One region of the Nostoc sp. 'Peltigera membranacea cyanobiont' 213 genome, then DNA from elsewhere that is predicted to be linked to it. Evidence: riboswitches for the same ligand, from Rfam matches in the RefSeq annotation. Region 1 holds a riboswitch; each other region holds the start of a gene.

Region 1 (3,076 bases):
TAATATCTCTGGGAAAGGGACAGTTAACATGAGAAAATATAAGCAAGAAACAGAAGCTAATGCTCTGGTTAAAATTCCCCATGCTTGGATACTGCCACTATGACTGATATAAATATAGAAGTGTCCGAGAGTTAATCCATACCACGAGTCTAATTGCACCTTGGACAAATCAGTAATTGCAACTCCATTCACCATCAAGGCTGGTAAACTCGTCAAACAAAAAACTATGGTGAACATTAACAACCGAAAATAAACACCAGCTGGAATTTTTGCATAAATAACTGTCCAAACACCCAGCCAAAGCGCTATCAAAATTTGTACTAGCGGATGGGTAACAAGGGAAATTGCAAGAGTAGTAAATGCAAAAATTATTTTATGTTCTGGTGGTAATCTTCGCAGTCGATTAGTGTAAGCTAAAGTGTCTAGTTGCAGGCTCATTCTTCACGTTTTTGTTGGGAACGTCCTTTATACAACCCAATTGCATAACCGACTACTCCCGCACCTAAAGCTGCTTGCGAAGCAAATAATAAGCTTTCTATTTCTCCACTAGCTGGTTCAAAAAATGATTTAAACCAGGGTTTATATCCAGGCTGGATTTCAGTAATTGCTTTTTCAGCTTTGTCATCAGAACCGGCAAATTCCCCACCACGTACAAATATTAATGGTGCAACTGCTAAAGCTAAGACAGCTACTACCAACAGCCAGTTACTCAACCCTTTTTTAGATTGACTCATTACCATTTCCTCGCTTGATTAATTGCAACAGTTCCAATTCTTGAGGATTATAAGATTGCAGCCAGTTCCATACCAACACAGTTAGTAATCCTTCACTAATTGCTAAGGGAACTTGAGTTATAGCAAAAATTCCGGCGAACTTGATAAATGAAGCAATAAATCCACCAACGGGGGCAGGAAAAGCTAGGGCGAGTTGAATAGAAGTGATAACGTAAGTGAGTAAATCTGCGATCGCAGCTGCGAGAAATATGGCGATTCTTTGTTTACCACCCAACTTCATTGTCAGATTATATATCCAGTAAGCTGCAAAGGGCCCTGCGATCGCCATCGAAAAAGCATTTGCCCCCAGCGTCGTCAAGCCGCCATGTGCCAGTAACAAAGCTTGAAATAACAATACCAAGCTACCTAAAACTGTCATGGTGAGGGGACCAAACAGCACCGCACCTAACCCTGTCCCTGTCGGATGAGAACAGCTACCTGTGACGGAAGGGATTTTCAACGCTGACAACACGAAAGTGAAAGCACCAGCCAAGCCCAGTAGTAGTTTTAGTTCCGGGTTAGCTTGGGTAATGCGTGTCAGACTACGCAATCCTAATAAAAAAAATGGTAATGCCACAACCCACCAAAAAATTGCCCACTGCACTGGTAAAAAACCTTCCATAATGTGCATGGCATAAGCGGGTTGGGGTAAACCAACTACCAAGTAAAAACTGATAACTCCCATCAGGGTTAGACTAACTAACGCCTGTTTTTTTCTTTTCATAACCTGTACCTCGCAGATTTATGTAAACGAATTGGTTCCCATCGGCGGGCATCCTGACTCACCTAATTTTGGCTCACAGTTGCGGGACAGCGCCGGATTCACACCGGACTTTCCCCCTTGCGTCCGATAGCGCAGCGTGGCGTTATGCTCCCCATCAGAACCGATTGGAGTAACTATATCACCATTACTCAAGCATCAAAACCGCGAACACAATAATACGATCGATCTAAATTGTATTTAATATGCCCCCCTAGTGGATTGAAGTTTCTAGAGAATACGTGGTCTACTAGACAACTGGACGCTTAAATCAATCTGGCTGCAAAGGACACTTCTTAAACATGGAAACAATACCATTTATGGGTGCTTCGTCCTTCGGCTGGCTGTACTGGGTAATACAGCCGCATTTAGCTATGCACATTCCAGATGGCTTCTTGAACTTACCCGTTATCCTTGTCACCTGGATAATTGCTCTTGCTTTAATTACACTAGCTATTAAGCGATCGCAAGCAGAATACCAAGAACGAGCAGTACCTTTAATGGGAGTTTGTGCAGCATTTATCTTTGCAGCGCAAATGATCAATTTCCCGATTCCAGGAGGCACTTCTGGACACCTTTTGGGCGGAACACTAGCTGGAGCTTTATTAGGGCCTTGGGCTGGATCGCTAGTTATGGTTGCAGTGTTTATCGTGCAAGCTGTTCTATTTCAAGATGGTGGACTAACAGTTTTAGGGGCGAACATCTTTAACATGGGATTAATCGGTACCTTTGGTGGTTACTATCTCTATCGCACAATAAGATTTGCTACTGGGCGCGATACCTTACGAGGTATGACAATTGGTGCGGCGATCGCTGCTTGGACAAGCGTAGTGGTAGCTTCAGTTATGTGTGCCTTAGAACTAGCTGTGTCTGGAACGGTTCCTCTGGCGGTAGGTTTAACAGCAATGGCTTCTTGGCATGTCGTAATTGGCATTGGCGAGGCGCTGATTACCGTAGTAGCACTTAGTTTTATTTGGCGGACTCGACCTGATTTATTTTACGATCCACCCCGTCAGACAAAATCACCTATGTCTCGTCCAGTCTCTCGTTATTAAAAGGTGTGACTAAATCAGGATTTAATACTTATGAGTAGCAATCTCTCGCGATCGCGCAACCGGGCTTTTGTTATCGCTGGCTTAGGTATTGCCTTATTGATTGCAATTTTCCTTTCGCCACTAGCAAGTAAAAACCCAGATGGGCTAGATAGAGTTTCCCAAGACCTAAAGTTTGACAGCAAAGAACTTGGAGAGAAACCCGCTCAGAAATTACCCTTTTATGGAATTTTTGATGAGTATGCCCTCAGAGGAGTACCAGAAGCGATCGCTACTCCATTAGCTGGATTAATTGGAACATTAGCAACTTTCGGTTTAGCTTGGGGTATTGGCAAACTAGTTATTCGTGGTTCTAGTTTACCTTCTACACAGTATGACGCTGATTCCGACTCAGATGCGCCAGATTAACAATTCGTAATTAGGAATCAAATACAGATAGGAACTTAACATCATGCTGCTGCACGTTGGAGTATTTGTATTAGATGTCGATA
Region 2 (3,076 bases), on a different contig from region 1:
GGCTTTCCTAGAAACTCATTTGTTAGCTAGACAAGAAAATATTTCAGTGCGATCGCTCTTGAACGAAAATTTTATTATGTTCCCCCGCTATTTGGGCCCCGGACTTTACGATCAAATCCTGAGTCTTTGTCAGCAAGGGAATTTTAGCCCAAAAGTGACTCAAGAAGCAATCCAAATGCAGACAATTATCGGGCTAGTGTCAGCAGGAATGGGGATTGCGATCGTACCGTCTTCTTTGCAAAATCTTCAAAGGGCTGGTGTAGTTTATCGCACTTTAGAAGAAAAAACACCATTAGTAGAAACGGCTGTAGTGTGGCGACAAGAGGATATGACACCTGTTTTACGGGAGTTTCTACAAATTGTCAGAAGTGTCTGTGGTTAATTAATCAGTTAAAAAGGCGATCGCCAAACGCTTAGGCGCGATTTGAGTTGCAAGCAACTGTTTTATAGAAGCATTGCGATCGTGTTTAATAATTAAGGGAACTCCAAAAAATAAATTATTCAATTTGTCTACTCAACTAGACTTCTTTCTTCCTTGTCTCCCTTGTCTCCCTTGTCTTCCTTGTCCCCCTTGTCCCTCTGCGACGGAATATTTTTTTACTTGGAAATCCCTAACGCTTGGATTCCTTGCAGTTTCCATCAGCACAGTATGCCGATTCATAAGTACTAGAACGCTTACCAAATATGGTGTAACGATTATCGCGGATTTGTTCGTAAAAGCGATCGCCTGCCCATTTCATCCCCGGTAAGGCTCGATAAGCATCTACAAATATACTTCCTACTGGCAATAACCGCCCAATTTCTTCTGCGGCGTTACTGCCTTGCCAACGTCTTTGAGGTTCATTGCCATCAATTAAAATTACTCCCTGTTCGCAATCTTGGGCTGTAATTCCCCACTGTAAAAGTGTCTGTTCATCTTGCATGGGAGCGTAGCGAAATAACTTTCCCTTGTCTAAGGTTTCTAGCAATTGCACTAAAGTAACGCAGAGATTACAATTTCCGTCGTAGATTACGTAGTAGTTCATGGAAATAACAGCTTTTTGGCAATTGACTTGTCGGATCTGTCTAAACACAACTTTGGTATTCTAGCTTAGAAAACCGTAGCGATCGCTCTTGCCTCACTAAAGTAATACGATTCACTTCATATACTTAAGATTTTTGAAAGTATCTGTAGGGTGCGTTAGACGGAACGTCGTAACGCACCATCCCAAGCTGATGGTGCGTTACGCTATGCTAACGCACCCTACGTGGCATAAAGTTGTAAAGCAGAAAATATTGATTTATCTCAATTTTCTCTAAAATCTATTGCAACATTTTACCCTTGCCGCGCCACTACACATATTTCAAAAATCAAATACTAGTCCTAATTCGGAAGTGTTAAATTTTCTAACTACCTTCTCGTGCTAAATTATTAAAGCTTGGAGTTGGGAAACTCCGGTGAAATTCCGGGACTGTGCCGCAGCTGTAATGGGATAGCCCAAGTCAGAATGCCAACTTTCAAGATGTCATCAAGACACAATCACCGTCTACTCCCTGCGTCGCACGGGGAAGGAGTTCTAAATTTGCTTTCTGGATTTGCCACTTGTCCTGGCTTGTTTTATACTACACCCGCCGCCGATGGGATATTATCTCGCATTAGAATACCAGGTGGAATTATTAGCACTCAGCAGTGCCATGCGATCGCAGACATAGCAGAGCAGTATGGTGGCGGCTATGTGGATGTGACTAATCGAGCTAACCTACAAGTCCGCGAGATCCGCACGGGGATAAATGCTGAGGTTTTGAAGCATTTACAGCTTATGGGATTGGGTTCTCACAATTCTGTTGTAGACCATATCCGTAATATTATGACCAGCCCAACTGCTGGTATCGATCCGCAAGAATTAATCGACACTCGCCCTTTTGTCGAAGATTGGGATAATTATATTGCCGCACATCCGGCGCTTTCAGGACTATCGGCAAAATTTAGCGTTTGCTTTGATGGCGGTGGAATAATTCACGTGTGCGATCGCTTGAATGATATCCTATTTGCTGCTGTCTTAGTCAATGCTGATGTTTACTTCCGCCTTTATCTCAGTGTCGGCGCAAAGGGCCAACCGCCTAGCGATATGGGGATTTTGTTAACACCAAAGCAATGTTTACCTGTCTTGGCAGCTTTGACAGAGGTCTATCTAGCTCATACTAATACTACAAATAAGCGGCGGCTACGTCTCTTAGAGTTATTGAACACTTTGGGTTGTGAAAATTATCTCCAAGAAGTTCAGCAACGTTTACCTTTCCCGCTTTTGGACGGTGAAACGGGAAAATACCTAACCCCCCAACCCCTAAAGGAATTCTCTACTATTTTGCCAGGAGAGGGCAAGTATCAGCATATTGGTATCCATCCCCAACGTCAGCGAGGCTTATTTTATATTGGTATCGTATTACCTCTGGGACGATTGGAAAGTACACAGATGAAGGGTTTAGCAAATTTAGCAGCAAAATATGGTAGCGGCACTCTTCGGTTAACTCCCTGGCAAAATTTGCTGATTGCAGACATTCCTCAGCAATGGGTTGATGATGTCCAAAGTGAAATCGCTTTTTTAGGATTAGATTTCTCTGCAACTAACATTAAGAGTGCATTAGTTGCCTGTTCGGGAAACAAGGGTTGTGCTTCTTCTGCCACAGACACTAAAAGTCATGCGTTGGCATTAGCTGAATATCTGGAAACTCGCCTTACTCTGGATTGCCCAGTTAATATCCACTTCAGTGGCTGCGAAAAATCCTGCGCCCAGCATAGCAAGAGTGATATTACTCTGCTCGGTGTCAACTTTGAGGCTGACGGTGGAATTGTAGAAGGCTATCACGTTTATGTTGGTGATAGCAAGCAGAAATTTGGACGGGAAATATATCAATATGTGACTTTTACCGAACTACCTGCATTAATAGAGCGGATGCTATATGTATATAAAATTCAACGCTTAAATCCCAATGAATCTTTTGGGGAATTTAGCAATCGATGTGCGATCGCTCAATTACAACTCTGATTCAATAAACACTTAGGTTCCCTTCTCAAGTCAATCCAAAATCTAAAATC
Region 3 (3,076 bases), on a different contig from region 1:
AGATGATATCCTTTTCTTGCAGTCCATGAAGACCAATAGCACCTGCATCTTTTCCCCCATGTCCAGGGTCGATAATTATGACTATTCGTCCTTTGGGAGGACGAGGTATAGGTTGTGAGGTTTCGGATGCAGTCGTTGGTGGAGACTCAGGGTCTGGGAATGCTGTTGGTAAAGGAGGAAAAACAATTGGGGGTTTTGTTATAGAAGCAGAGGGTGGTAAAACTAAGCGATCGCGCTGAAATTCTAATGCTAATATTTGAGAACTAATTTGGTTGAGTTGCTTAATTTGTACCCTAGACACAGGTTGAATATAAATTACTACGGTTTCTCTTTCTTGCTGTTGTAGACGTACTCTCAACACGGGACTATTTGCATTCAAAGTCGGCCCGGTAATATTGCTTGCGAGTTTAGCATTAGGGATAGCGATTCGGTAAAGAGCTGTTTGTCTATCCCAGTTACTAGTGACATTTGATAAACTGCGATCGCTTCTAATTAGCAATTGTGTACCATTGCTTCCCAGTTCTACAGACTCAATTGTGGAAGGGGGAGTAGGTACTTGGGTAACTGGGTTAGGTTGATTATTGCTTTGTTGTAACTTGACTACTCCACTACTAGGTAACAGTACTATACCGTCGCTACCACTAACCGTTGCCTGCCAATCAGGACTATTTTTGTCTATCCGTAAGGTTATGCGGACAGTGGGAATTGTACTTTGTAGTTGAGTAAATTGGATGCTATTGACATCGTATCGGTTGATAAACTGCTGCTGTTGCAGATTAGGCGATAGAGTTGCACCTTTAATATTAATGTCTATAACGCTACGATTATCGCTGCGATTTACCTTAATTTCTGAATTATTACTGCCATTAGTACGGATAAAAAATCCATCTCCTGTGACTTGTAAATTTTCAATAATAGTTGTCCTCGATGTAGTTTGTGCAACTTGTTTTCCATCAGCTACCACACTGTAAATTCCACTTGGGGATGATGTCGTCTCTACGCGTTCTGGCGATGGTAACTGTACAACCCATTGATTGCCGATTTTTGATGTAAATTTTACAAGTTGTGGATCGAGAGTGTAACCTGGATTCAGTTCTACAACGATGCGAGTCTTTTGAGCATCAAATTGTCCGAAGCGGATAGCACGAATTGCACCACCTACGGACTGAGTAAAACCAGGTTTTCCTAAACTAGTTCCAGGTAAATCAATTACCAAACGAGTGGGGTTAAAAATTAACTGTGCCTGTGGTTGTACAGCATCATCAGTCGTAAATTCCAGTTGCTTGGAGACACCATCAAATCGCCAAGATTCTAGTTTTGCAGCAAGTGCGGGAGACGTGAGTATAGCAATATTTAATATTGTACTGGGTAGCAGCCAGTGTATTTTCACAGAGTACTCTCCTGTTTCGATTTTATGACATAAAACAATTTGTATTTGTTTCTACTCACACCAGTACTAACCCAGCATAAATATTTTGATGCTAAGTGTTCGTTTAGTTGGGTATTTAAATGCAGCAAAGCCGCGTTAAATATTACCCACCGAATCTAATTTTGTTCGCTCAAAAATTTACAAAATTTAGTTTTTTCAACGTACAACTATCAGAAAATATAGCTAAAAAACTTGAAGACTTAATCGGGTTAATTACAGTTTAATTAACCTAATTAAATAAATTTCATCCAAATGTTAGCCATGCCAAGTTTTCATAAAGCATAGTTGATAGCTGTATGTTTGTGCTTTTGATATCGTGATAATTGTTGTTTAGTAAAATCCACTACCTATGGATTTTTACTAACGCAGATAGAAAAATGATGGATGGTATAATCTGAACTCTGACCGGAGAAAATTTTGTCACATCTGTACCTCGCAGATTTTTTAGGCATGTTAACATCGGCGGGTATTCTGACTTTGAGACTTGTTTTGAACACAATCTCATTACAGCTGCGGGACAGCGCCGGATTCACACCGAACTTTCCCCCTTGCGCCTGATGGCTGCTCACCATCAGAACCGACTAATCGACCCATTATATAGCATAATAAGGAAAATAATACAAGATCAAGTTTTAGTTAACAGTCACTCTTATTTGAAGATTTCATGACATTAAAGAAGTCTTGGTTGTCATAACCAAGACTTCAAGTGAATTTATTCAATTGAACACGCTTACACAACTGCTTATCCCAAGTTGCTGAAGAAAATTGCCCAAAGAGTTCCTGTTACTCCTACAGCAATTAAAAAGTTAGTGAAAAACTTGCCCAATTCAATTTCTTGTCCCAGTGCTTTGTCGTCTTGACCTGCGGTAAAAAACAATGACCAAGCTTGGTTGAGATTGATTTTTTCAAAATTGGTGAAATCAGGTCGAAAAACAACGGGGCCAATTAAATCCTTTTTAGGGAAATCAAAATCAGTTCTCATAAATTTCCTTGCTTAATGTTCTATGCGTTAATTGAATGAAATTTTTGAATAGTTAAAATTATCTACAGGCTTGTCAGCCATCCAATCAGTCCGTGTCCAGTGATTACTTCTACAGCGATGAGTGAGACGAAGCCAATCATTGCCAAACGACCATTTAGTTTTTCAGCATACTCAGTAAAGCCAACTCTTGGAGTTTGGTCTACATAAACTTTTGGTTCGATTGCAAAGTTGTTGAGTTGACCAAGTTCGTTCATGGTAAAACCTTTGCTTGTCATGTCTTTTTTCCTTTACTTGCTTATGTAACCAAATATAACAATATGTAAATATTTTTTGCAAGCACTTGACACGAATAAAAATTACGGTTATTCGTACTAAAGAAATCGAAGATACCGTAACCTTCGCGTAGCGTCTCTTGTGGGAGAATCGCCTCTGACAATTTAAAGAACATGATTAGTAGGACTTTGGTCAGGGTTTTTAACCAATCCGATGTAGCGAGAGGGCTGTATACCTTGGGAATGTGTTGCTTCTATGCCCGCAAGTTAGTTATTAGTAATACGCTCAATAAACTCAAGGCTGCACTAATGATAAACATAAACGTATATCCGGTAGAACTAGCGATCGCACCACTCAGAACTGAAGCAGCAATTCCGCCAATGTATACTACT
Region 4 (3,076 bases), on a different contig from region 1:
AAGCTGATGAAAGAAAATTCCCCATCGAAGCTTTTGCCTGATTGGACTAATCGTGTAACTTGTCAAATAGCCATGCCAAAACACCATCAACATCAGCAACCTGCTCTCCTGGCGGTATGGCTGGACGGTTTATCATAACGACCTTCACACCCAGTTCTCGCGCTGCAACAATTTTGGGCTTTGTGGCATCGCCGCCGCTATTTTTGCTCGCGATGGTATCAATATTATTATCAATCAGGATTTGCCTTTCATTATTGAGGGTAAAGGGCCCGCGATCGCACAATATCCTTCCTGCGGGTACTAAAGCATCATCAGTGGGAGGGTCAATCATCCGCATCAGAAACCAAATTTTCTCTAGGTGAGCAAAGGCGGCTAGTTCTTGCCTCCCAACTGTCAAAAATACTCGCTGTGCCTGGTTTTGCAGAGATGTGGCGGCGGCTTCAACGCTGTCAACTTCAATCCAGCGATCGCCACTTTCTTTTTCCCAAGGCGGGCGAATTAACATTAGATGGGGTACTCCAACTTCAGTTGCAGCATCTGCCGCATTGAAGGAAATCTGACTTGCAAAAGGATGGGTTGCATCAATTAATAAGTCGATTTGCATTTGACGCAAATAGCTAGCCAATCCCACCACACCACCAAAGCCTCCAACCCGGAAATCGCCCAACGGAATTGATGGTTCACGGGTACGACCAGCTAGAGACGTGATTGCTTCTAAGCCTTTAATAGTCGCCACTTTAGCAGCTAGTTCTGCGGCATCTCCCGTCCCACCCAGAATCAAAACGCGCATCATTGAGATAAAGGTGGAATCTTTGCCAAAATGCCCTTTTTCAGCGCTTCTGGGCGTTCTGACCAAGGTAGTAAACCATCTGCTTTGCCATAGTATTGACTAGCGCATTCTAGTACCGCAGATGCACTACCATCAACGGCTAAATCGCCAAACAAATATGTTAATTTACCTTTGGCAGCAAAGGCAACTACACAAGAACGATTGCAAGCACTCATGCATTCAACTTCTTGAATTGGGAATTCATCTCGTAAGTTCCAATCTTGTGCAAGCTGCTGAAGTTGGTTTAGAAGTTTTTGACCGCCACTTTCACCTAAGCGTTTTCCCTCTTGCCAAACGCTAGCACAAGTTTTGCAAACAAATAAAGTATGGTCAGCAACACCCAAGGGATTCGTTGGGGAAATATTTACAGTAGTAGTCATCTGTACCTCGCAGAGATGTGGAACTGTTAAATCTATTTCGGTGGGCATCCTGACTCACTGAATTTGGAATTTTAGATTACATCTCAAATTGGTTCACAGTTGCTCCCAAGCGCCGGATTTGCACCGAACTTTCCCCGTTACCTCTGGTAGCTGCTCCCCACCAGAACCGAATGACCTTATCGATCATACACTAGGGTCATCTGAGAAAATTTTAATCAATTGCGATCGACTCGGTTTTTGCTACAGATGAGAAATGACTCCTGAACTCTGTTTGATAATAAACTTCGCCTGATTTGGGTCTTTTTCTTGCTCGATTCAAGAAGTATATGCTAATATTGATAATCGTGTGGTTAAGGACGTATAGCTCAGTTGGTTAGAGCGCTACGTTGACATCGTAGAGGTCACTGGTTCGAATCCAGTTACGTCCATTCTAAATTTGTACAGTGACTAATTATTTGTCGTAGGTGACAAATAAGTGTCGTTATGACTAATTATCTGTCTTTGTGACAAGTTAATGTTATTTAAGCGCATTATAAAAAGTTGAGTCCATTTGTTGCCTGCCACCAAAAGACTTTAGATGACTTTTTAGAAAAATTCTGGATATATTACCGAAAATTATTAGCTTACCGAGATTCCCCTAGTCCAGATAAAGCCTAAGAGCTTCTAGCGCCGCTTCTCGATCGAATTTTGCTAATGTTAAATATTAAGCTCTTGTTCAAAGAGGTAGTCCGGGAATTAGAAAACTTGCTAGAGTGAACAGAGTTAGCCTTAATGTCTAATCGCCAAAACCTATACATATCATGGATTTTGCTAATATTGCATCCCAGTTGAACGCTGGAACGATTTTACCAGAGGGGATTGTTATTCTCACCCTCTTGGGGGTTTTGATTGTTGATTTGATTTTGGGGCGTACATCCGCACGCTGGATTGGATATCTAGCGATCGCAGGTTTATTTGCTTCCATTGTCGCCCTATATTTTCAATGGGACAATCCTAATCCCATCTCTTTTACCGGTGGCTTTAATGGTGATGACCTGAGTATCGTCTTTCGCGGCATCATTGCCTTGTCTGCGGCTATTACCATACTGATGTCAATTCGCTACGTCGAGCAGAGCGGCACCCCATTAGCAGAGTTCATCGCTATTTTGCTGAGTGCTACTCTTGGAGGGATGTTTTTATCCGGGGCTAGTGAGTTGGTGATGATTTTCATCTCCCTAGAAACCCTGAGTATTTCCTCTTACTTGTTGACAGGTTATACCAAGCGTGACCCACGCTCCAATGAAGCGGCGCTGAAATACTTGTTAATTGGAGCTTCCAGTACAGCAATATTCTTGTACGGTGTATCACTGCTGTATGGGCTATCTGGAGGACAAACTGAACTAAGTGCGATCGCAAATGGCATTGCCACAGCAAAAGTGGGACAATCTTTAGGTTTAGTGATTGCCTTAGTTTTTGCGATCGCAGGTATTGGCTTTAAAATCTCTGCCGCACCTTTCCACCAGTGGACACCAGATGTTTACGAAGGCGCTCCCACCCCAGTCATCGCCTTTTTATCTGTCGGTTCCAAAGCAGCTGGGTTTGCCCTAGCCATCCGCTTACTGACAACAGCCTTCCCCCTTGTTGCTGATGAGTGGAGGTTTGTCTTCACTGCTCTAGCCGTTCTGAGCATGATTTTGGGTAACGTAGTCGCCCTAGCTCAAACCAGCATGAAACGAATGCTAGCTTATTCATCCATTGCCCAAGCTGGGTTTGTGATGATTGGCTTGATTGCTGGGACACAAGCAGGGTATGCCAGTATGATATTTTACCTACTGGTTTACTTGTTCATGAACCTGTGTGGCTTTACCTGCATCATCCTGTTCTCACT

Evidence for each region. Region 1 has a riboswitch for cobalamin ahead of CDG77_RS11125 (energy-coupling factor ABC transporter permease). Riboswitches for the same ligand answer to the same signal wherever they lie in the genome.
Region 2: linked by a shared signal. The riboswitch ahead of cobG (precorrin-3B synthase) and the one ahead of CDG77_RS11125 (energy-coupling factor ABC transporter permease) in region 1 are both predicted to bind cobalamin.
Region 3: linked by a shared signal. The riboswitch ahead of CDG77_RS24130 (N-acetylmuramoyl-L-alanine amidase) and the one ahead of CDG77_RS11125 (energy-coupling factor ABC transporter permease) in region 1 are both predicted to bind cobalamin.
Region 4: linked by a shared signal. The riboswitch ahead of CDG77_RS04975 (DUF1636 family protein) and the one ahead of CDG77_RS11125 (energy-coupling factor ABC transporter permease) in region 1 are both predicted to bind cobalamin.

What each region holds. Positions count from the first base shown of each region.
Region 1 covers NZ_NOLI01000029.1:43,781-46,856, reverse strand. The annotation lists gene cbiQ (cobalt ECF transporter T component CbiQ) at 1-438, opposite strand, end outside; gene CDG77_RS11130 (energy-coupling factor ABC transporter substrate-binding protein) at 435-734, opposite strand; gene CDG77_RS11125 (energy-coupling factor ABC transporter permease) at 721-1,497, opposite strand; cobalamin riboswitch at 1,524-1,677, opposite strand; gene cbiM (cobalt transporter CbiM) at 1,836-2,588, shown strand; gene CDG77_RS11115 (PDGLE domain-containing protein) at 2,619-2,993, shown strand; gene cbiQ (cobalt ECF transporter T component CbiQ) at 3,037-3,076, shown strand, end outside.
Region 2 covers NZ_NOLI01000033.1:2,563-5,638, forward strand. The annotation lists gene CDG77_RS11840 (LysR family transcriptional regulator) at 1-382, shown strand, start outside; gene CDG77_RS38500 (hypothetical protein) at 383-505, opposite strand; gene CDG77_RS11845 (thiol-disulfide oxidoreductase DCC family protein) at 612-1,025, opposite strand; adenosylcobalamin-variant (AdoCbl-variant) riboswitch at 1,411-1,501, shown strand; gene cobG (precorrin-3B synthase) at 1,503-3,026, shown strand.
Region 3 covers NZ_NOLI01000106.1:17,079-20,154, reverse strand. The annotation lists gene CDG77_RS24130 (N-acetylmuramoyl-L-alanine amidase) at 1-1,390, opposite strand, end outside; cobalamin riboswitch at 1,874-2,026, opposite strand; gene CDG77_RS24125 (hypothetical protein) at 2,172-2,411, opposite strand; gene CDG77_RS24120 (chlorophyll a/b-binding protein) at 2,474-2,686, opposite strand; gene CDG77_RS24115 (MFS transporter) at 2,938-3,076, opposite strand, start outside.
Region 4 covers NZ_NOLI01000010.1:49,055-52,130, reverse strand. The annotation lists gene CDG77_RS04985 (extracellular catalytic domain type 1 short-chain-length polyhydroxyalkanoate depolymerase) at 1-2, shown strand, start outside; gene CDG77_RS04980 (cobalt-precorrin-6A reductase) at 47-790, opposite strand; gene CDG77_RS04975 (DUF1636 family protein) at 790-1,209, opposite strand; cobalamin riboswitch at 1,232-1,395, opposite strand; tRNA gene CDG77_RS04970 (tRNA-Val) at 1,564-1,637, shown strand; gene CDG77_RS04965 (NAD(P)H-quinone oxidoreductase subunit N) at 2,010-3,076, shown strand, end outside.